Regions from separate parts of the Cytobacillus sp. FSL H8-0458 genome, predicted to be linked through region 1. Evidence: a T-box and tRNA genes for the amino acid it is inferred to sense, from the RefSeq annotation. Region 1 holds a T-box; the other regions hold tRNA genes.
What was found. A T-box is a leader RNA that pairs with one kind of tRNA and senses whether it is charged. The one in region 1 lies ahead of argS (arginine--tRNA ligase), so its partner is inferred to be a tRNA-Arg.
Positions count from the first base shown of each region.

Region 2: it encodes a tRNA-Arg, which carries the amino acid that the T-box ahead of argS (arginine--tRNA ligase) is inferred to sense. The anticodon was not compared.
Region 3: it encodes a tRNA-Arg, which carries the amino acid that the T-box ahead of argS (arginine--tRNA ligase) is inferred to sense. The anticodon was not compared.

Region 1 covers NZ_JBBOBR010000001.1:3,982,245-3,989,746, reverse strand. The annotation lists gene NYE23_RS20020 (mechanosensitive ion channel) at 1-477, opposite strand, end outside; gene NYE23_RS20015 (EamA family transporter) at 1,009-1,902, opposite strand; gene NYE23_RS20010 (Dps family protein) at 2,040-2,477, opposite strand; gene NYE23_RS20005 (sulfite exporter TauE/SafE family protein) at 2,652-3,533, shown strand; gene argS (arginine--tRNA ligase) at 3,546-5,231, opposite strand; T-box leader at 5,280-5,536, opposite strand; gene NYE23_RS19995 (FtsW/RodA/SpoVE family cell cycle protein) at 5,567-6,751, opposite strand; gene NYE23_RS19990 (hypothetical protein) at 7,049-7,502, shown strand, end outside.
Region 2 covers NZ_JBBOBR010000001.1:187,000-194,501, forward strand. The annotation lists gene NYE23_RS00850 (GerMN domain-containing protein) at 1-844, shown strand, start outside; gene rph (ribonuclease PH) at 991-1,761, shown strand; gene NYE23_RS00860 (XTP/dITP diphosphatase) at 1,763-2,374, shown strand; gene NYE23_RS00865 (metallophosphoesterase family protein) at 2,371-2,889, shown strand; tRNA gene NYE23_RS00870 (tRNA-Arg) at 3,033-3,109, shown strand; T-box leader at 3,561-3,816, shown strand; gene ilvB (acetolactate synthase large subunit) at 3,896-5,617, shown strand; gene ilvN (acetolactate synthase small subunit) at 5,614-6,132, shown strand; gene ilvC (ketol-acid reductoisomerase) at 6,181-7,203, shown strand; gene NYE23_RS00890 (2-isopropylmalate synthase) at 7,190-7,502, shown strand, end outside.
Region 3 covers NZ_JBBOBR010000001.1:2,711,263-2,718,764, forward strand. The annotation lists gene NYE23_RS13210 (methyl-accepting chemotaxis protein) at 1-919, opposite strand, end outside; gene NYE23_RS13215 (acyltransferase family protein) at 1,407-2,447, shown strand; tRNA gene NYE23_RS13220 (tRNA-Arg) at 2,700-2,773, shown strand; gene NYE23_RS13225 (LutC/YkgG family protein) at 2,841-3,560, opposite strand; gene NYE23_RS13230 (LutB/LldF family L-lactate oxidation iron-sulfur protein) at 3,557-4,987, opposite strand; gene NYE23_RS13235 ((Fe-S)-binding protein) at 5,125-5,841, opposite strand; gene NYE23_RS13240 (B12-binding domain-containing radical SAM protein) at 6,046-7,502, shown strand, end outside.

The DNA of each region.
Region 1 (7,502 bases):
GGCAGGCTGCTCTTTATTGTCTGTTAAATTCCATTTGCTCAGCTTTTCATGAACTTTGAGCGTTCTGCCGCTCTTTCTGATCAGCACGCTGATTCCAGTAGCGATTAGCCATGCGAATAATAGAATTAGAGCTGCTTTTAAAATGCTTGGCACTGCTGCCATTATGGAGGAGAACATACCCACAAGCGGTGCAGCGATAATATCGAGGTCCAATATATTGAAGAACAGGATAAACACAAAGACTAAAAGCAGATAGTAGATAATCTTGCTGATTATTTTCTCAGATGAATATTTTCTATTTGCTTTATCAGGGAATACTCTATCATCAAGGCTGGTTTTGCGCAGGCCTTTTAGAACGGCTTTTTCGATTGCTTTTGCAATAATCCAGCCAACTAATAATACTAATACCGCTAGTAATAAATCAGGCAGTTTGGCCAAAAGATAATCAAATCCGCCCCAGTACCGATTATTGTCCAATATTGTCACTCCTTAAAAGAATTTGTAGAATTGCATACTTTCATATACCCAAACCTTATTGGGGTAAACAGCTTCATTAACAAGTTTTTAAGGAGGCTGGTGTCCTGAGAAGAAGAAAGCGGCGGGGATGGATACAACCATGAGTAGACTCGGACACAAAAAGCTAAATCCGGTGAACAGAGTCGGAACCCAGACCAACTTCGGACACAGAAAGGAGAAAAGAGCCAGTCAGAGTCTGAACCCGGTCCAACTTCGGACACAAAGTGGAGAAAAGAGCCAGTCAGAGTCTTAACCTGGTGCAACTCCGGACACAAAGTGGAGAAAAGAGCCAGTCAGAGTCTGAACTCGGTCCAACTTCGGACACAAAGTGGAGAAAAGAGCCAGTCAGAGTCGGAACCCAGCTGCACCAGCAATAAACACCCGCAAAACACCAGCCTGCAAAAAAAAGACCTTGGAATGAGTTCCAAAGTCTCTTTGGGCAAGCAGATCGCCGGCTCAGGCGGTGCCCAGCGAATCCAGCCATAAAAAATCCTACGTGCTCAAACGATTCTTTGCTGCTTTCTTAAATGAGAACTGCGGTATGCTGATTCCGATCAGGATCAGGACAATCCCGAAAGTCTGGGCTTCTGATATTCTTTCGCCAAGAATCAGCATAGCGGCAGCAACAGCTGCCGGAAGTTCGGCAGAGCCTACAATCGTGGCAAGCCCTGAATCTAAGTGGGGTGAACCGATTGCAAAGAATACAATAGGGAAAATGGCGCCGAACAATGCCATCAGCAGTCCGAATTTCCATAGGCCCTCAAGCTGAACGCCGCCGCTTATTAAGACGGGGCCAGAAACAGCTGCAACCAGAAGAAGTCCGCCAAATGTGATGAAGATGCTCCTCTGGATGGTTGGAATTCCTTTGCCTGCCTTGCCGCTTGCAAAAATGAACACGGCAAATGTAACCGCAGATAATAAGCCATAAATCAGGCCATCTGCTTGAATAGCATGGGACCCGGAATTAATCAGGTTGCTTGCAAATACCGTTCCTATAATAAGCAGGATCGAAGAAATGACTTTTGCTTTGCTGGGCATCTTTCTTTCATATAGTGCTTCAAAAAGAATTCCAATCCAGGTGAACTGAAATAATAGAACAACAGCGATGGAGGCCGGGTTCCGGTCAAGGCTCATTCCATACAGAATGCCGGTTAAGCTTAGGGAGGCGCCGGTCAATAACAAAGCTGCCGCTTGTTTAAGGGTGATTTTCGTTCTTTTGATAAATGGGAAAGAAAGCAATAATAAAAGGAGCCCAATTAAATATTGGCTTCCGGTCAGTTCGGGAACAGAGTGGCCAGCCTGAAGCCCTAGTTTAACAATCGATGCAAGAATGCCATAACTGCATGCGCCCAGAAAAATAAATAATGAATATTTTAAGTTTGCCATTAGGGAGACTCCTTTCTGAAAATAAATGAAGCAATCAGGTCAATCATAACACCTTAGAGTGTCCAAAGGGCAAAAAATTTTTCAGCACAAAAATAAGAGCCAGTGATCATTCTCACTGACTCTCTTGCCAAAATCGATTATTCTCCTAAGTAGGCTTGCAGCATCCAAATATGCGTATCCAATTTTTCCATTAACCCGATGGCGAAGTCGGCTGTCACTTGATCTTCCTGTTCTTCGGCAAGCTGGGCTAATGAGATTAATTGTTCCTTAATATGTTTATAATCCGAAGCAAGAGCGGCAACCATGTCTTCTGCTTTCTTTTCCCCATTAGATTCTTCTAGAGTCGTAATGCTTAGAAAATCCTTTAAGCTTGCTGCTGGTGAACCGCCGATTGCAAGCAGGCGTTCCGCTGCCTCATCAACAACTTCCGCTGCTTCATTATATAATTCTTCGAACTTTTCATGAAGGGTAAAGAAAAGAGGGCCTTTTACAAACCAGTGGTAGCGGTGCAATTTCGTATAAAGGACACTCCAGTCAGCGATTTGTACGTTTAATGCATCATATAATTTTTCCATCTTAATTCCCCCTAAGTAATTTATATACTTATTATAACAGATATTAAATTATAATCAATACTTATTTATAATTATTATAAATAAGTAAATTAAAATCCACAGTATAACTGTGGCCAATTATGGTAAAGTGATATAGTACCGATTAATAGCAGAGACAGTTAGTGAGGAATATAAATGGAATATGTTTTCTTTATTACTCTCGGGGCGCTTATTAGTGTGCTCTCGGGTTTTTTTGGGGTAGGCGGGGGATTCATTCTTACTCCAACGCTTATGCTTTTTGGTTTTTCTCCAGTAGAAGCGATCACCACGAGTTTGCTGTTTTCGATTGGAACGTCCCTTTCTGGCATCTCCGCTCATATCAGGCTGAAGAATATAAAGCTTAAGCAGGGGCTGATACTTGGATTAAGCGGAATGGCAGCTACTCAGGCCGCACATCCATTTGTTCTGTTTCTTGAGAATAAAGGCTGGGACACGTGGGCCGTGCCTGTTTTTTATATCATATTGCTGTCTTATTTTGCTTTGAGCATGCTGAAAAGAAGGGAAAAGTCAGCCAATGCTGTTCACTCTTCTGAACATTTGCCTTCCATTTTGAAGATGTTGCTGATTGGATTTTTTGCAGGATTTGTTTCTACAACATTAGGGGTGGGCGGCGGTTTTATTATGGTGCCTTTATCGGTCGCCTATTTAGGGATGATGCCGAAAAATGCGGTAGGGACCAGCTTGTTTGCTGTCATGTTAATCGTATCTGCAGGCTTCCTGTCCTACGTTTCCACAGTCAGCATTGATTATTGGATTGGCCTTTCACTCGTAGGAGGAGGCCTCATTGGCTCACAGTTTGGTGCGAAACTTACCTCCTATTTTGAGAACGAAGAGATCACTTATATGCTCGGAGCCTTATATATGGCGACAGTGGCAAGTGTGATTCTGAAATTAATACATTTGAATTATACCGGGTTAGTGCTGATGGCCATTTTTGTCGGCGGATTTCTGGTAAGAAGCCTTGTGAAAATGCAGAAAGCAAAAGCCCGGACAAAGGCAAAAAGGGAGAGGCCATAACGGCTTCTCCTTTTACATTTGACGGGGCACCTTCATGCCGAGTGTCTGCATGCCATCTGTAAGAACAATGGTGACTGCTTTGACAAGGGCAAGTCTTGCCTGGATGCCGGCATCTTTCTCCAGTATTCTTACCTGCCCGTAATATTTATTGAAGGCCTGGGCCACATCAATCAGATATTTAGCGAGAACGGAAGGGGAAAGCTGCCTATAAGATTGTCTGATTTTCTCAGGATATTGATGGAGCAGCTTAATAATTTCCCAGCTGTAAGGATCGGATAGCCCGCTTGCGGCAGATGGGAGATCGTCTGCCTTACGGAGCAGGGAATAGGCCCGGGCATTGGTATATTGCAGATAGGGACCTGTTTCTCCTTCAAATGTCAGCATATCTTCAAGGGAAAATTCAATATTGTTCATGCGGTCATTTTTCAGATCATGGAACAATATGGCTCCGATGCCGACTGCTTCAGCGACTTCATCTTTATTTTCCAGGCCGGGATTTTTAGCCTCGATGCTGTTCTTTGCGAGAAGAACTGCTTCATCCAGAACCTCCTCCAGGAGGATGACTCTGCCTTTTCTGGTAGACATCTTTTTTCCATCTTTTAAATAGAGGCCGAACGGGACATGTTTCATACTGTCTGCCCACTCATAGCCCATCTTTTTGATCACGCTTTTGACCTGCCTGAAATGGATGCTTTGTTCCTGGCCGACAATATATAGGGAGTGATCAAATTGATAGTTTTCCCTTCTGTAAAAAGCTGCAGCCAGATCCCGTGTTGCATAAAGAGTCGCTCCGTCGGATTTCTTGATCAGGCATGGAGGCAGGTCTTCATCCGGAAGCTCAACGACCTCTGCACCATCTGATTCAGCCAGCAGATCTTTTGCCATCAGCTCCTCTATGACGGGTTTCATTTTATCGTTATAAAAAGCTTCGCCATTGTATGAGTCGAAATGAATGCCAAGCCTGTCATAAACCCGCTGAAATTCTTTCAATGATTCATCTCTAAACCAATTCCAGAGTGCCTGTGCTTCTTTATTTCCGTTTTCAAGCTCTTTGAACCAGGAACGCGCCTCGTCTTCAAGGGATGGATCTGCCTCTGCTTCTTTATGGAACTGTATATAAAGACTGAGCAGCTCCCTGATCGGATGTTCATTCACTTTATCCGGATTGCCCCACTTTTTATAAGCGGTGATCAGCTTGCCGAATTGTGTGCCCCAGTCGCCTAAGTGGTTGATTCTGACCGCTGTATAACCGCATTTTTCAGCGAGGTTTCCGAGGGCATTTCCAATGACGGTTGACCGCAGATGACCCATGGAAAAGGGCTTTGCGATGTTGGGCGAAGAGAAATCAAGCACGGCTGTTTTGCCTGCAGCATCCTTCAGCAGTCCAAATTCTTTTCCTTCTTTCAGGATTTTTTCCATTATGTCTGCACCAGCAGTTCCTTTGGAAAAAAAGATATTAATGTAGGGCCCAACAGCTTCCACTTTTTCAATGTACGCACCTTTTATCTGGAAAGCAGCCTCTTCAGCAATGGAGGCAGGTGATTTTCGGAATGCTTTTGCCAGTGTAAAACAGGGAAAAGCAAGATCGCCATATGCCGGATTCTTTGGCGTTTCAATTAAGGCTGAAATTGCTTCCTCAGAAAGCTGCCCATTCAGCACAGAAGCCAGCTGATCTGTAAATATCGCTTTAAAATCAATCATTTTAAACACACCTCCCTGAAAATAAAAAAGCCCGCCTCTATATAAAATAGAGACGAGCTGAAATCTTCCCGCGGTACCACTCTGATTGTCCAAAGGACCTCTTGCGAAAGGACGTTTCAAATTATTTGAACACATTCCTTTAGGGGTTTGGTAACGGGACTCCTTACCCGGCACAGCCTACTTTTTTTCAGCTGTGCATCTCCGAAGTGCGCTTCACAAAAAGGATTTCCGACAGGCTTGCACCGACCCTGTCTCGCTTTTAGGAAAGAGCCCTTTGCTACTTTCTTCATCATAGACACTAAATATATTACTGTTATTATACGCGGTTGGGATTATTTTGCAACATAATTTGAATCGGTTGAAAACATATAGGTTCTGTGATGGTAGCGAATGCTGAATATCAGTCCCATTGCCATCATGTTTCCCATAAGTGAACTTCCGCCGTAGCTGATAAACGGCAGCGGAATGCCGGTGATTGGAAGGACCTGAATGGTCATTCCAATATTTTGGAATACATGGAAGGTGATCATGCTGATGACCCCTACGCAAATATAGGTATTAAAAGGATCAGTCGTCTCAAGGCCGGTTTTCGTTAAGTGATAGATAAGCAGAAAGAAAAGGCTGATTACCACACTGGCGCCGAAGAAGCCATATTCCTCGCCGATGACGCTAAAGATAAAATCAGTGTGGGCATCCGGCACATATACCTGCCTGTCGGTAAAGCCTTTACCGGAAATTAAACCCGAGCCGATAGCGAGCATGGAATTATACAGCTGCATACCGGCCCCCTGCTTGTGATTGACCGGGTCAAGCCAGGAATAAATTCTGCTGAACTGATAGGGATCGATCCCAAGGTATTTCTCTAAAATCTCCGGTGCTATGATCACCAGGTATAGAACGGTTCCTGCTAAAGCACCGAGGATTCCATAAATCGGAACAAGGATTTTCCAGGTGATTCCGGATACCAGGATGATTCCTGCTAATATCGCGATGATGACAAGAGCGGTACCCAGGTCTTCTATAATAATCAATCCTAATGGAGGCAATGTGGCCGCACCTAGTTTGATTAGGAGAAAAAAGTCCGTGCCGGCTGACTTAGCCTGATACTTCAGATGGTGATCAGCGATGATTTTGCTGAGGGCAATAATAAGGAACACCTTTACAAATTCTGAAGGCTGCACCGATCCGAGTCCGGGAATGATATACCACAATGTAGCCCCTTTGCGCTCTGGTGCGATGCTTTCCGGTGCAATGAATAGCCCGACAAGCAACAGGATGCCTAAACCGTACAGCAGCCATGTGAGTCTTCGGATTTGCTCGCTGTCAAAATACATGACAATCCCTACAATGACGGCACCAACAATATAATTTTTAATTTGTGAGACAACAAAATTCCCTTCATATTGATTGGAGGATTGTCCGCTGTAAATCGCAATGCAGCTGATGAGAAAAAACAGCAGCAGAAGAAAGCATAACGTCCAATCGAATCGGTCTGAGAATCTATTATTCTGGTTCATTATATGCACCTGGTTTCTTTACCTTTTTACATTTTTATCCTATCAGAGAAAAATTAACCTAACAATAGAGAAAGAGATTTCATTAGTTAGACGAGAAAATCACGATGATGGTTTCCTGTATTTTCAAAAAAACGGGTTTAAATTTTTTTCTCATCGGCAAAGATATTTTCAGATATTTTTGCTACAATAAGAGAATAAAATATTGGAAGTTTGGCAGGCAGTTTCATAAGAAGCTGTCTTTTTATCAATTAAGGCTATGAAAATACTACTGTGGGTAACGGTTCGGAGGTTTCGTCATTGAAAAGAAGGAATCAAGCTATTCGTGATCTCATCTACATCCATCTTAATGAACAGGATCAGTATGTGATGACTTATGGAATTGAGTTTGCAGAGTTTGCCCAAACTCTATCAGATTCTATTAATAACTTGCTGCTGTTAAAGCACCGTTATGAACATGGGGACTTTAATAGCCACACGATGTTCGATTATGTGTCGAGGGACAAGCTGGGCAGGCTGGTTGAGGATGATGTATACGGCTATGGCGATTTTTGCTGGATCGACTTCGAGGAAGAGGAAGCGGTGAATGAGCTTCCCGGCCAGACAATCGCGGAGCTTCTTTATCTCGGCCATATCAAAGAGCATCTTAAGCTCCCTTTTTACAATTATCTGAGCAACCGCTATGTGTACCTTGCCCATGATGATGGCTGGTTTAACCGCACATATTATCGCGATCTGAACGATTTTTACCGTA
Region 2 (7,502 bases), 3.8 Mb from region 1:
GATCGATAAAAATGGGTATGTTGTTCCCCAGACAATCGATCTTCCTAAAACGAACTCAGTTGCTACACAGGCGTTAGAGTACCTGGTGGAAAACGGGCCTGTTACAGAGCTTCTTCCTAATGATTTCCGGGCAGTCCTTCCGGCAGATACAAAAGTTTCTGTAAATATTAAAGATAAAGTGGCTACCGTCGATTTTTCAAAAGAATTTAAGGAATATGCTAAGGAAGATGAAAAGAAAATTCTCCAATCAGTTACCTGGACACTTACACAATTTGATTCCATTGATAAAGTTAAGCTGACATTAAACGGGCATGAATTAAAAGAGATGCCGGTGAATGGCACTCCGGTCAGTTCGGCGTTAACGAGAGCCAATGGAATAAACATGGATACAACGGAAGTAGTAGATATCACGAATACGAAGCCGGTGACTGTTTATTATCTGGGCGGGGATGAAGAAAACTATTATTACGTGCCTGTTACCAAGCGTGTAAGCAATGATATGGACAATAAAGTTGAAGCAGTTGTAGCCGAACTGATAAAAGGGCCGAACTATGCATCCAATCTGGTGACAGACTTCCTTCCGGATGTAGAACTGCTTGAAGCTCCAAAAGTTGAAGAAGGAAAAGTTACATTAAACTTCAATGAGAATGTTTTCAGCAGCTTCGAAGAGAAAATGATTTCTAAGCACTTGCTGAATGCACTTGTCCTTTCCCTCACTGAACAAAAGGGCATTGAAAGCGTGGCTGTAACTGTCGATGGCAAAGCAGAGATTGTTAATGAGGATGGGGAAAAGCTATCCGAGCCTGTAACACGCCCTGAAAATGTGAATACAGGAAGTTTTTAATATAGCAGATTTTGTTATACTATATAGTAACAGGAAAAGGAGGTTGGCATTTAATGCCGCCTCTTCTTTGTTGGTAAAATAGGCATGCCAATATAACTGGGCAAATGCCCAGGTACAATATAAGCAAATGAAGGGGGAATCAGCTTATGCGCGCAGATGGACGTGAACCAAAGCAGCTTAGGCCAATACATATTGAAACTGATTATTTAAAGCATCCTGAGGGCTCGGTACTCATTACAGTGGGAGACACAAAGGTGATATGTACAGCAAGCATTGATGAAAGGGTCCCTCCTTTTATGAGAGGACAGGGGAAAGGCTGGATAACAGCTGAATATTCCATGCTTCCCAGGGCTACAGAGCAGAGAAATATCAGGGAATCAGCAAAAGGAAAAATATCAGGGAGAACAATGGAAATTCAGCGTCTGATCGGCCGTGCACTCCGCGCAGTAGTGGATCTTGATGCACTTGGTGAAAGAACGGTATGGCTTGATTGCGACGTAATACAGGCTGATGGAGGGACACGGACAGCTTCCATTACAGGGGCCTTTATTGCAATGGCACAGGCGATGGATAAGCTTTACAGCAGCAAGAAGCTTTCAAGCTATCCAATCAATGATTTCCTAGCGGCCACAAGCGTGGGGATTCTTACTGATAAGCAGGCTGTAGTGGATTTGAATTATATTGAAGACTCCTCTGCTGAAGTGGATATGAATGTAGTCATGACTGGCAGCGGGGAATTTGTAGAGCTTCAGGGAACTGGAGAAGAAGCGACTTTCTCTTATGCCCAGCTGCAGGAAATGCTTGGTGCTGCACAGGAAGGGATATCAGAGCTGCTTGAACTTCAGAAGTCGGCACTTGGAGAGAATATCTCAGGAAGCATTCATAGCAAAAGAGAAAAGCTTGCAGGGAGGGCATAATATGCAGGAAGTCATAATCGCTACTAAAAACGCAGGCAAAGCGAGAGAGTTTGAGCGGATGTTTAAGCCTCTTGGTTATGAAGTAAAAACCCTGCTGGATTATCCGGATTTTCAGGATGTTGAGGAGACAGGCAGCACGTTTGAAGAGAATGCCATTCTTAAAGCGGAAGCCGTGTCTAAAGCTTTTGGAAGAATGGTCATTGCCGATGATTCGGGATTGATCATTGATGCGCTTGGAGGGAAGCCGGGCATTTATTCCGCCCGCTATGCAGGAGAGGAAAAAAACGATCAGAAAAATATGGACAAAGTTCTCGATGAGCTCGAAAGCATTCCGGATCATAAACGGCAGGCACGGTTCTATTGCGCCCTTGCCATCGCTGCTCCCGGAAAAGCGACTGCAACAGTTGCAGGAACTTGTGAAGGTCATATCTTAAGAGAAAGAAGAGGGACTTATGGATTTGGCTATGATCCTATTTTCTTTGCAGAGGAAAAAAACAAAGCAATGGCTGAATTAATGCCTGAGGAAAAAAGCCAGATCAGCCATAGAGCGAATGCTCTCCAAAAGCTGGAGGAGCTGCTTCCTTCTTTCGTGGCGGGAGCTGAAAACTCATGAAGGTTCTGATTGTCAGCGATAGCCATGGGTTAACTTCTGAACTCAGCCAAATACGTGAAAGGCATCCTGGTATGGATATAATAATTCACTGCGGAGATTCGGAGCTGCAGGCTGATCATGAATCATTAAAAGGCTACGCTGCTGTAAGAGGCAATTGCGATTTTGATTCGGCATTTCCGGAGGACAGAATAGAAGAGGCTGGAGGGTTCCGCTTTTTCGTCACACACGGTCATAAATATTCCGTTAAGTCCACTTTAATGAATCTGTCATACAGGGCACGTGAATTGAAGGCAGATATCGTATGTTTTGGCCATTCACATGGTCTGGGAGCTGAAATGTCTGAGGGGATATTATTTATCAATCCTGGAAGCATAAGGCTCCCCAGAGGCAGGAATGAAAGGACATATGTCATACTGGAAAACAGGGGAAAAGATGTTACACTGGATGTGTATGACGTTTCCAAAGGAAAGATTCCTGATCTGACACAAAAATTTTCACTGGTAAAAAGCGATTAATTTGAATATAATAACTGAGGGAAGTGAGTCTTCCCTCAATAATAAAAAATATTTTACAAAGTGTTGACTTCTTAACATTTGTTTAATATAATAAATCTTGTCGTTGAGTTAATAAATCTCAATCAGGTAAATAATTTTAAAATGTCCCAGTAGCTCAGCCGGATAGAGCAACGGCCTTCTAAGCCGTCGGTCGGGAGTTCGAATCTCTCCTGGGACGCCATTTACACATCTGGAAACACTACATATCTTACCGAATTTTTACTCACCTTTTTGGTGGGTTTTTTTGTTTTTAAATCTATTTTTAATGGCAGGAACCAGCCAGTTGTTTTTAAATTGCCTCTATAAACCTCATCAGCTGTATCATCTCCCTTTTTTTAAAAAAATTTTTAAAATTTTTTTGTCCCATGGAATGTGAATATATCAACAATGTAAGCGGATACACAATAACAGATAAATCTAAATTATCAAATAATTCATAAAAAGGGTGTTGACGGCTGATCAAAATGGGCGTAAGATAGTCCTCAATATAAGAAATTCACACCATCAAGTTAAGTGGTATTATAAAGCTTTATCCAAGTGAAATCTATCTCGCTATATGAAATTTTGGTTTTTTTTAATCTATTAATTCAATGGTTTAAAGCGTTATTGTAATGAGGTTAAATCTCAGAATAGGAAAAGCGTAGAAGAGGATAAGTAGTTTTATGACAGGCATTCACAGAGAGCCGGATCTGCTGAAACCCGGTAATGCCCTCTTAAAATGAACTCACCTCTGAGCGCAGTCCTGAAAGATGATCGACTAGGGGCTGCCGGGTGTTCTTCACCCGTTATCAAAACGAACAGCACATCGCTGTTCATGAGTGCACGCATCATAAGCGTGAATCAGGGTGGTACCGTGGAACAGGTGATCAAAGCCTTTTCATCCCTTATACCTACAATCGTTAGGTTTCTTTAGGGGTGGAAGGGCTTTTTATATTGGAGTTTAAAAACAAGAGGAGGTTATCAACAAATGCTGCAGGAAGCTGCCTTAACAGAAACAAAAACGGAGACACATCCTGTCACCGGCGCTGATCTGTTATTAAAAGCCTTGGAGAAAGAAAATGTTGAAGTGATTTTTGGTTATCCTGGAGGAGCTGTTCTTCCACTTTACGACAAACTGTATCATTCAAAGATTCTTCATGTGCTGCCGCGTCATGAACAGGGAGGAATTCATGCTGCTGAAGGGTATGCCCGGATATCTGGAAAGCCGGGTGTTGTAATTGCCACTTCAGGACCAGGAGCCACTAATATTGTTACCGGTCTTGCAGACGCAATGATGGATTCACTTCCGTTAATTGTTTTTACAGGCCAGGTGGCAACAGGAGTCATTGGATCAGACGCTTTTCAGGAGGCAGATATTCTGGGGATAACCACTCCAATTACAAAATACAATTATCAGGTCCGCAGCATTGAAGATATACCGAGAATTGTTAAAGAAGCTTTTTATATAGCTTCAACCGGCAGGCCAGGACCAGTGCTGATCGATATTCCTAAAGACATCGCTGCGGGAGTTTCAGATCAGCCTGAGAAAGAAATGGAAGTGAATCTGCCGGGATATCAGCCGACATTAAAACCAAATTACCTGCAAATAAGGAAATTAACTGAAGCAGTCAGCAGATCGAAAAAGCCTGTTATCCTTGCTGGTGCCGGCGTGCTTCATGGAAGAGCATCCAAAGAGTTAAAAGAATACGCAGAGCAGCAGCAAATACCTGTTATCCACACACTTCTGGGCCTCGGCGGGTTTCCTGCAAATCATCCCTTATTCATCGGTATGGCGGGGATGCACGGCTGTTATGCAGCCAATATGGGACTCACCGAATGTGACTTGCTGATAAATATTGGAGCCCGTTTTGATGATAGATTAACGGGGAATTTACAGCATTTTGCACCATATGCAACAGTCGCCCATATTGATATTGACCCTGCTGAAATCGGCAAAAATGTTCCAACGTCCATTCCGATTGTGGCAGATGCAAAAGAAGCTCTTGAGCAGCTGATTCTGCAGGATGGAAAACCGCCGGCCCATAAAGAATGGATGGAAACCATCTTGAGGTGGCAGGAGGAATATCCATATTACTATGATAAAGAATCGGCACAGCTGAAACCCCAGAAAGTCATGGAAATGCTTCATTCGAAAACGGAAGGGAATGCCATCGTTGTAACAGATGTAGGACAGCATCAAATGTGGGCAGCCCAATATTATCGATTTAATAAAGCAGACAGATGGGTGACTTCAGGAGGGCTAGGAACAATGGGATTTGGTTTCCCGGCAAGCATCGGAGCTCAGCTGGCTGACCCGGAAGCATGCGTACTCGCTATTTGCGGTGATGGTGGATTCCAAATGTCAACACAGGAGCTTGCTATTATACAGGAACTGAATCTGCCGGTGAAAATTATTATTTTTAATAATATGGCCCTAGGCATGGTCCGGCAATGGCAGGAAATCTTTTATGAATCCCGTTTCTCTCACAGCAAAATCCCGGTACAGCCTTCTTTCGTAAAATTAGCAGAAGCCTACGGGATAAAAGGATATGTTATTCAATCTGAAGCAGAGGCTGAAGAGTTATTGGGTGAAGTGCTTCATAACCGTGAACCAGTGCTTATCGATTTCAGGGTGGATCCGGATGAAAATGTGTATCCGATGATTGCACCAGGAAAAGGACTTCATGAAATGGCAGGTGTCAAACCATGAAACGAATCATATGCCTGACTGTGATGAATCGGCCAGGTGTTCTAAACAGAATTACTAATCTATTTTCCAAAAGAAACTTTAATATTGAAAGCATTTCAGTCGGCCTGTCCGAACATGAAGGGATGTCGCGAATCACTTGTGTGGTCCATGTTGAGGACTCCGGTGCCAGCGAACAAATTACGAAACAGCTGAACAAGCAAATCGATGTGATAAAAGTAACGGATATCACGGATCAGTCGATTGTCGCAAGAGAGCTTGCCCTTATTAAAGTTCAGGCAGTCCCGTATACAAGAAATGAGATTTACTCTTTAATTGAACCCTTCAGAGCTTCTGTGATAGATGTCAGCAAGGATAGCATGACCGTTCAGATTACAGGTGAATCTGATAAGGTAGAAGCATTTATTGAACTCATTAAACCATATGGAATCAAAGAGCTTGCCAGGACTGGAACAACGGCATTCCCTAGAGGAACACAGCGTACTTCCCAGCAGTCCAAGTCATACTCTATTGTTTAAAAAAATCATAATAAATATAAAATACTTATTCGGAGAGGGAGATATAACATGGCGAAAATGTATTATAACGGAGATGCAAATGCAGCGTATTTAAACGGAAAGAAGGTAGCGGTCATCGGATATGGATCCCAGGGACATGCACATGCGTTAAATATGAGAGACAGCGGGGTTGAGGTTGTCATCGGCCTGCGGAAAGGGAAGTCATGGGAAAAAGCAGAAGAAGACGGTTTCCGGGTATATCCGGTCGGTGAGGCAGCTGCGCAGTCTGATGTAGTGATGATCTTATTGCCGGATGAACTGCAGCCAAAAGTATACAAGGAAGAAATCGAACCTAATCTATCAAGCCAGGCATTAATGTTTGCCCATGGATTTAATATTCATTTTAATCAGATCGTGCCTCCTAAAGAGTGTGATGTACTGCTTGTAGCACCGAAAGGACCAGGCCATTTAGTCAGAAGAACATATGAACAGGATGCAGGTGTTCCAGCCCTGTTTGCAGTCCATCAGGACGTTACAGGGGAAGCAAAGGAACTGGCCCTTGCTTACGCTAAAGCCATTGGATCTCTTCGCGCAGGTGCCCTGGAAACGACTTTTAAAGAAGAAACCGAGACAGATTTGTTTGGCGAACAGGCAGTGCTGTGCGGAGGGCTGACTTCATTGGTGAAAGCAGGTTTTGAGACTCTGACAGAAGCAGGCTATCAGCCGGAACTGGCATACTTTGAATGCTTACATGAACTAAAACTCATTGTTGACCTTATGTATGAGGGCGGTCTTGAAGGAATGCGCTATTCCATCTCAGATACAGCTCAATGGGGAGATTTTGTCAGCGGCCCGCGTGTAGTTGACGCAAGAGTGAAAGAAGAAATGAAGGCAGTGCTGAAAGATATCCAGGAAGGGAATTTTGCAAAAGGATGGATTTTGGAGAATCAGGCAAATAGACCGGTATTCAATGCCGTAAATCAGAGAGAAAATGAGCATCCGATCGAGCAGGTGGGAAGAGAACTCCGCAAAATGATGCCGTTTGTAAATAGCAGCAAGAAGAAAGAAGTGGTCGTAAGTGGCAACAATTAAGATATTTGATACTACATTAAGAGATGGCGAGCAATCTGCCGGTGTAAACCTAAATTTTTCGGAAAAATTGGAAATCGCCAGGCAGCTGGAACGCTTGAACGTTGATATTATTGAGGCAGGCTTCCCTGCAGCTTCGAAAGGGGATTTTGCATCAGTACAGAATATTGCTCAGACGATTAAAAATTGCTCGGTCACAGGATTGGCAAGAGCAGTTATCTCTGATATAGATGCTGCATGGGGAGCTTTAAAGGATGGAGCTGAGCCAAGGATACATACATTCCTGGCAACCTCTCCAATAC
Region 3 (7,502 bases), 1.3 Mb from region 1:
TTTCTGTAACATATCCAGAAACTGCATTAATTTCCTGAATCATAGTCTGCAGTTTTTCTTTCATGGAATTCATGGCTCTGCTGAGCTGTGCAATTTCATCATTACCCTCATATTCTACTGAATCCGCATTGAGGTTTCCTTTTGCTATTTCATTTGAGAACTGTACGATCGATGTTAATTTTTTTGAAATAATACGTCCTATAAAAACAATACTTGCGATTCCAAGGATAGCGGATACGATGATTGAAATGCCAAGTGCTATCAAAGTCAGAATAAGACTGGCTTTTGCAGAAGATACAGCCTTTTGCTGGTCCTCTTTCATCATGCTGCTAAGCGTATTCAATTTTTCAACCGTTTCAAAAATTATATTGTCTGCCTGCAATTTCCCGAGCCTATATTCTCTTTCATGCTGAAGTTTTACTTTTGGTTCAATGACGTCATGAAATAAACTGGTGATTTTTTGATCATTTTCATCAATTTGCTTAAAAAGATTTTTGGATTTTGTATTGCTCAGATCCGGAGAAATTTCCCTCTTTAATTTATTAAATTCCTCTGTCAGCTGGTCAAATGTCTTTAAATGTTTAGGATTGGAGTCAATGATAAAGTTTCCAATCGTGCTCCCTTTATGATGAAATGTGGCCGCTGATTCAGTAATTTTAATGGCTTTTTCTCCAGAATACTTAACAGTCTCCAATTTTGAATTGGCAATTGTAAGCAGAAAAAAAGTAAGGACTGTTGAAACTGTGAATAGACCAATGGTCACAAAAAGCGCAACCCCATATTTCTGACCAAGCTTCAGATTCTTCCACCAGCCAGTGCCGGCCATTTTATTAAAAAACTTTCCTATATCAAGCTCTTTTGACTTGGATGAGGCTTTTCGTGCCTTCTTTCCTGATTTGAATTTCCATACCCCTTTCAAATTACTTCCCCCTTTGTGAATTAACCAGATGAGAACAATTGAACTAGTTTATTTCTAATTCTTTTTTACTATTCTTTCAATTCATTATAATAGAACAAAAAAGACATTTGAAGATTATTTTTCCAATTTATCTTATTCTGGCACGTCTTCTGGCTTTTCCCTTTATGATTTCTTTAGTATAGATTTTTAAAGCTTGGCATTCTAAACGAACTGCTACTATTTATCTGAAACAAAAATGACAATCGTTTCAAAATTTTTGAAACAGACTTGAAAAAACTTTCGCATCCTTATAATATATGAGTTGTTTGCCGTTTTTTATATATAACAGAGTTTTAATTTGTATGGTACAGTCATTTCAATACTTTTTTAATTTACTTTTTCTGTAAATATAACCTCCTATTTACACGAGAAATGAAGTTTGCTTCATGTTAAAGTGGGTAAAGACAGAGAGAGTATTTTTTTGGGGGTCTTTAATAGAGGAGGACATATGAAACAACGTGACTTTTACTTCGACAATGCTAAGTTTATCTTGATCTTCTTTGTCGTTTTCGGGCATTTGCTCCGCTCTTTTATTGAAGATAACGAGACAATTTATACAGTATATAAAGTGATTTATACGTTCCATATGCCGGCATTTATACTGGTATCCGGTTTTTTTGCAAAAGGCTTTTATAAAAAAGGCTATATAAAGAAAATTGCCAAAAAGCTAATACTGCCATATATCATTTTCCAGGTTATTTATTCCGTATTTTATTACTTTTTATATAATAAAGGCACCTTTGAGCTGGATCCTTTTAACCCGCATTGGTCATTATGGTTCCTGATCAGCATGTTCTGCTGGAATATCATGCTTTTATTCTTCGCAAAGTATAAAGCGGTTTACTCCCTGGCAGCTGCTTTTATCATAGGGCTTGCTGTCGGATATGCTGATTGGATTTCAAACTATCTAAGTTTATCAAGGACGTTTGTGTTCTTCCCTTTATTTTTATTGGGATACTTTTTAAAGAAAGAGCATTTATATGCTCTTTTCCAGCCGAAGTTCAGAATTAGTGCATTTGCTATTTTTTCTGTAGTCTTTATCGGCTTTTATCTTTACCCTGAAGTGGATTACAAATGGCTGCTTGGATCGAAGCCATATACTGAAATGGGGGCAGCTTCCATTGGGGCAGTCTTTACGAGATTGGGCTTTTATATCCTAAGCTTAATTATGGTATTTAGCTTCTTTGCTTTTGTGCCGCGCAAACAATATTTCTTTACTAATTTAGGAAAGAATACACTTTATGTATATCTGCTCCACGGGTTCTTTGTTCGGGTATTCAGAGAAAGTGAGGTACAGGGCTTTTTCACTAAACCGGAAAATTTCCTGCTGCTTGCCGGTATATCGCTGCTGCTGACCTTGCTTCTCTCAAGCAAACTGATTACTTCATTTGCACAGCCAATCATTGAACTGAAAACATCACAGCTTAAAAAGCTGAAAGATAGATCAAAGGCATATGCAAGATTTTATCGTAAAAAACTTACTAGTTAGATCAGAAGCCGGTCATGTATTAATGGCCGGTTTTTACTGTTAGGCATAACCATTGACCATTTTTGATTATGCGGTTATAATAAGTAACTGTGTTCTATTATTTGTCTCAGCAGCTCAGCTAAGCGTAAACTTCACTGAAATACATCCCTGTAGCTTTGTTTCGACGCATTTGCTTCTTGTATAGGCTTGCAGAGGAAGAAACAGGATATGCCAATCATATTTGTATTGCAAACAATTTAATTATGCCATCATGTCTCAGTAGCTCAGCTGGATAGAGCGACAGCCTCCTAAGCTGTAGGTCGTGAGTTCGAATCTCGCCTGGGACGCTACAAAAAAAACGCCAACAAAATTTTGGCGTTTTTTCTTGTTCTTATGATGCCAGGTGCCCACGCATTATATATCATCTATAACAATATACGCAGCCTTAACAGGCCCGTGCACTCCCACAACGAGGTTCATCTCAATATCTGCTGAATTGCTTGGTCCGGTTATGAAATTAATGCATGAAGGAGCCAGCTCCCCTGAGCGAACTCTTTCCCTGATGATCCTTGCAGCCTGTGTCATACGCGGGACAAGAGTGCTTTTCGGAATAAGAATGATGGAAGCTGCAGGCAGAAAACTGATTGACCTTCCATGGTCTCTGCTGCTGAACAGGACTGCTGTTCCAGATTCAGCCAGAGTAATTTCACTGACTGTGATGCCAATATTAGCTCGTTCTGCGTAATCAATATTACTTTTTCCGGCAGAATAATCCCATTCATAAACTTCCACATTCTCTTTTGGCCAAATCTCCTCAAATAGCTGCGTGAGACCAAACTGTCTATAACGGTCATCCTTCCAGGTCACAACTGGACCGCCTCCATACTGGGCTGCAATCTCTTTAAGGGTATCCGGCAAATCGGCGGCTTTTGTTACAAGAAGGTCAGTGTGTATTTTCGTGCACTGTGTTTTTAAAGCTTCAAGAAGTTCATTTGCATCTGCTTCTTTAAAGATGGAATCCTGAGGATTATAACTCCACTTTGGCCTTTCAACTCCAGAAATTCTCTTTTCCCTGCCTAGTCTGCCTGCAATTTTATTTAAAAAAGCGTCCCGATTCTGAATAGTTCCGTTCACTGCTGTCCGCCTCCTTTTGGCCGGTTTTTGAACCAATCACGAAATCTTTCTTTATTAGGAGCTGGAAAATCCCTGATTTCTGTCCAGGCCTTTAAAGGCCCGGGTCCATTGGTAATTTTGTCGCCTGCTGTAAAAGGATTCATGGCTGCCGGTGCCAGCTTAGACCCCAGTTTATAAAGGGACGGTGAAGCTGCCCCCAGTCCAAAAGCCTTCATGGCCATCTTTTCTGATATTGGAGCCCTTCCTTCTTTTTCGACAATTACCTGCCGGTGTTTGTGAAGCAGGTCGTGCAGAGGGATTTTGACTGGACAAGCTTCTGTACAGGCTCCGCAAAGGGTGGATGCATATGGCAATTCCTTATAATCATCATAGCCGCCTAAAAGGGGTGACAGAACCGCTCCGATCGGGCCTGAATAAATCGATCCGTAGGAATGCCCTCCAACATGCCTGTATACGGGACAAACATTCACACATGCAGCGCAGCGGATACATTGAAGAATGGATTGAAACTCCCCTCCTAAAATCGATGAGCGGCCATTGTCCACAATGACGAGGTGGAATTCCTCGGGGCCATCAACATCAAGTTCTTCTTTTGGACCAGTCAAAACAGTTATATAACTCGTTAGCTTTTGTCCAACCGCGCTCCTAGTCAGCATGCTGACTAGCACTTCCATTTCCTCGTAAGTAGGGACCAGCCTTTCCATGCCCATTACCGTAATTTGTGTCTTGGGCAAAGCAGTGACAAGATCTGCATTGCCTTCATTAGTCACTAATGTGATTGAACCGGTTTCAGCCACAGCGAAGTTGCAGCCCGTAATGCCAACATCGGCGGTTAAGTATTCGTGTCGAAGCATTTCTCTCGCATGCCATGCAAGCTCTTCCGGCTTTTCTGTGTTCTGATAGCTTAGTTTTTCTGTAAATACATCCCGAATCTGCTCTTTATTCTTATGAAGGGCAGGCGCCACAATATGTGATGGCGGGTCATGGTCGTCCACCTGAAGAATGTATTCCCCCAAATCTGTTTCAATGACCTGGCACCCCGCCTCTTCCAAGGAGGCATTTAAATGGATCTCTTCGGTTACCATCGATTTTGATTTAACCACTTTTCTTGCATTCTTCTTTTCAATTACTTCCCGTATATAAGCAGAGGCTTCTTCAGCAGTTTCAGCAAAGTAAACGTGCCCTCCCCTTTTAGCTACATTTTCGCTGAGCTGGTATAAGTAAAAATCAAGATTTTCAAGTACATGCTGGCGAATTTCTTCTGATAGTGAACGCCATTCTTCCCAATTTCCAAGTTCTGCGGCAGCATCAAGCCTTCTAGTTTGCAGCCTTTCCTGTGCACCTGACACTGCCCCTCTCATAAAGGAATTGCTTATTCCGGAATCCACACGATCCTTAAAGTCGTTTGTTCCTATTTTCATAGCCATTCTTCTATTCCCCCTTAAGAAAAACGCAAGCGCCTCACCTCCTCCTGACACATGATGAGGCAGGCTGCTTACGTTTGACAATGGTAAACGGTTAAAATTGTCTTGCTGCTTTGCAGGAAAGCATGTCCATTTATTGCTCAGCGGCAATTTAACACTTCAGCAATATGCATAACTCTTATTGGTTTTCCTTGCCTTCCGATCCTGCCTCCAATATTCATCAGACAACCTGCGTCAGCTCCAATAAGAATTTCTGCTTCAGTCTCCTCTATATGCCCAACCTTTTCATCTACCATTTGTTCCGATATTTGAGCCATTTTCACGGAGAAAGTACCGCCAAAACCGCAGCATTGCTCTTTGCCTGGAAGCTCTTCAAATTCAAGGCCCTTCACATTCTTCAATAATCTCATGGGAGCTTCTTTTACTCCAAGGAGCCTGGTCATATGGCAGGATGTATGATAGGTGGCCTTCCCATTTAACTTTGCCCCGACATCGTCCACCTTTAGAACTTCAACAATAAATTGAGTAAGTTCGTATGTTTTTTCTGCAAGCTTTTTTGCCTTGGGTTCCCACACTGAGTCTCCTTTAAAAACATGCGGATACTCATGAAACATATAGGCACAGGATCCGGAGGGGGAAACAACATATTCTGCATGTTCAAATGCCGTGATCATCCTTTTCATGGCTTCCTTCGATTCCTTTACATAGCCGCTGTTGTAGGCAGGCTGGCCGCAGCAGACCTGTGATTCCGGGAAATCTATTTCACACCCCAGCCGCTCGAGCAGTTCAACAGCCGCTTTGCCTGCATTCCCCTGAAACATATCTACCAGACATGTCGCAAAAAGACTTACCTTCATTTATTCCCTCTCCCAGCTAAATATTTTATATTCTACTATCTTACTATAGTTATAATGCAAATTGTTGTATTTTTATAAATATTATAATAATTAGTATAGTTCATCTTCCCAACCGTATGTCAATGTTTTACTTCCTTTTTTTCAGTCAAAAATATGATACAATTATATGATGTTTAAGTTGCTAAAAAGGGAGTTCAGAAATAAATGAAAGTTATCGCCAGTACGCTTAATGCCAAATATATTCATACAAATATAGCGATCCGGTATCTAAAGGCATACGCTCAGCCTCATTTTGATGTGGAATTAGCCGAATATACAATTAAAGATCCGGTAATGAATATCGTTACAGATCTGGTCCGCAAAAAGCCTGATGTGATCGGATTCAGCTGTTATATATGGAATATCGAGGAAACCATTAAGGTCATTAAGATGATTAAAAAGATTGACCCCTCCATTCATATTGTAGTCGGAGGACCTGAAGTGACATATGATGTTTCAGATTGGATGAACAATGTACAGGAATTTGATTACATTGTGATCGGAGAAGGTGAGGAAACCTTCAAACAGCTGCTGTCAGAACTGAACAGCACCATGAATATTGAAAATGTGCATGGTCTTGCTTTCAGGGAAAACGGCCAGGTTCGCATAAATCCACAGCGGAATAAGCTGGACTTGCGCGATCTGCCTTCACCGTTCCGCTTTGAAGAAGATATTCCCCACCTTTCTAAACGTGTCACTTATATAGAAACCAGCCGGGGATGCCCATTCAGCTGCCAGTTTTGCCTTTCCTCTATTGAAGTAGGTGTGCGATACTTTGACAGGGAAAAAATTAAGGAAGATATCCGATATTTAATGAAAAATGGTGCAAAAACCCTTAAATTTGTGGACCGCACATTCAATATTAGCCGCAGCTATGCCTTGGAAATGTTCCAATTTTTGATCGATGAACATCTGCCGGGAACTGTCTTTCAATTTGAGATCACTGCAGATATCATGAGGCCGGAGGTAATTGAATTTCTGAATAAGGAAGCACCACGAGGATTATTCCGATTTGAAATTGGCGTACAGTCGACAAACGACTATACAAATGAATTGGTCATGAGGAAGCAGAATTTTGACAAGCTTTGCCGAACAGTCACAATGGTTAAGGATGGAGGAAAAATCGATCAGCACCTCGACTTAATTGCCGGCCTGCCTGAGGAAGATTATGATTCATTCAAAAGAACATTTAATGATGTATTTGCAATGCGCCCGGAAGAGCTCCAGCTCGGCTTCTTAAAAATGCTGAGAGGCACCGGGCTTCGCTTAAGAGCAGAAGATCATCAATATATTTATATGGACCATTCACCATATGAAATATTGGGAAATAATGTTTTGTCCTTCGATGACATCATTCGCATTAAACAGGTCGAAGATGTATTAGAAAAATATTGGAATGACCATAGAATGGATGCAACTGTTGAATATTTGGTTACAAAAGTATTTCCGACTCCCTTCGATTTCTTCCAGGAATTCGGCAGCTATTGGGAGCAAAAAGGCTGGTCCCGAATTGGGCATCAGCTTGAGGATCTTTTCAAGCGCCTTTTTGAATTTCTGCAAACAAAAGAAATTGCTGATTTGGATATAGCCGAAGGACTCATGAAGTTTGACTATATTTCAAA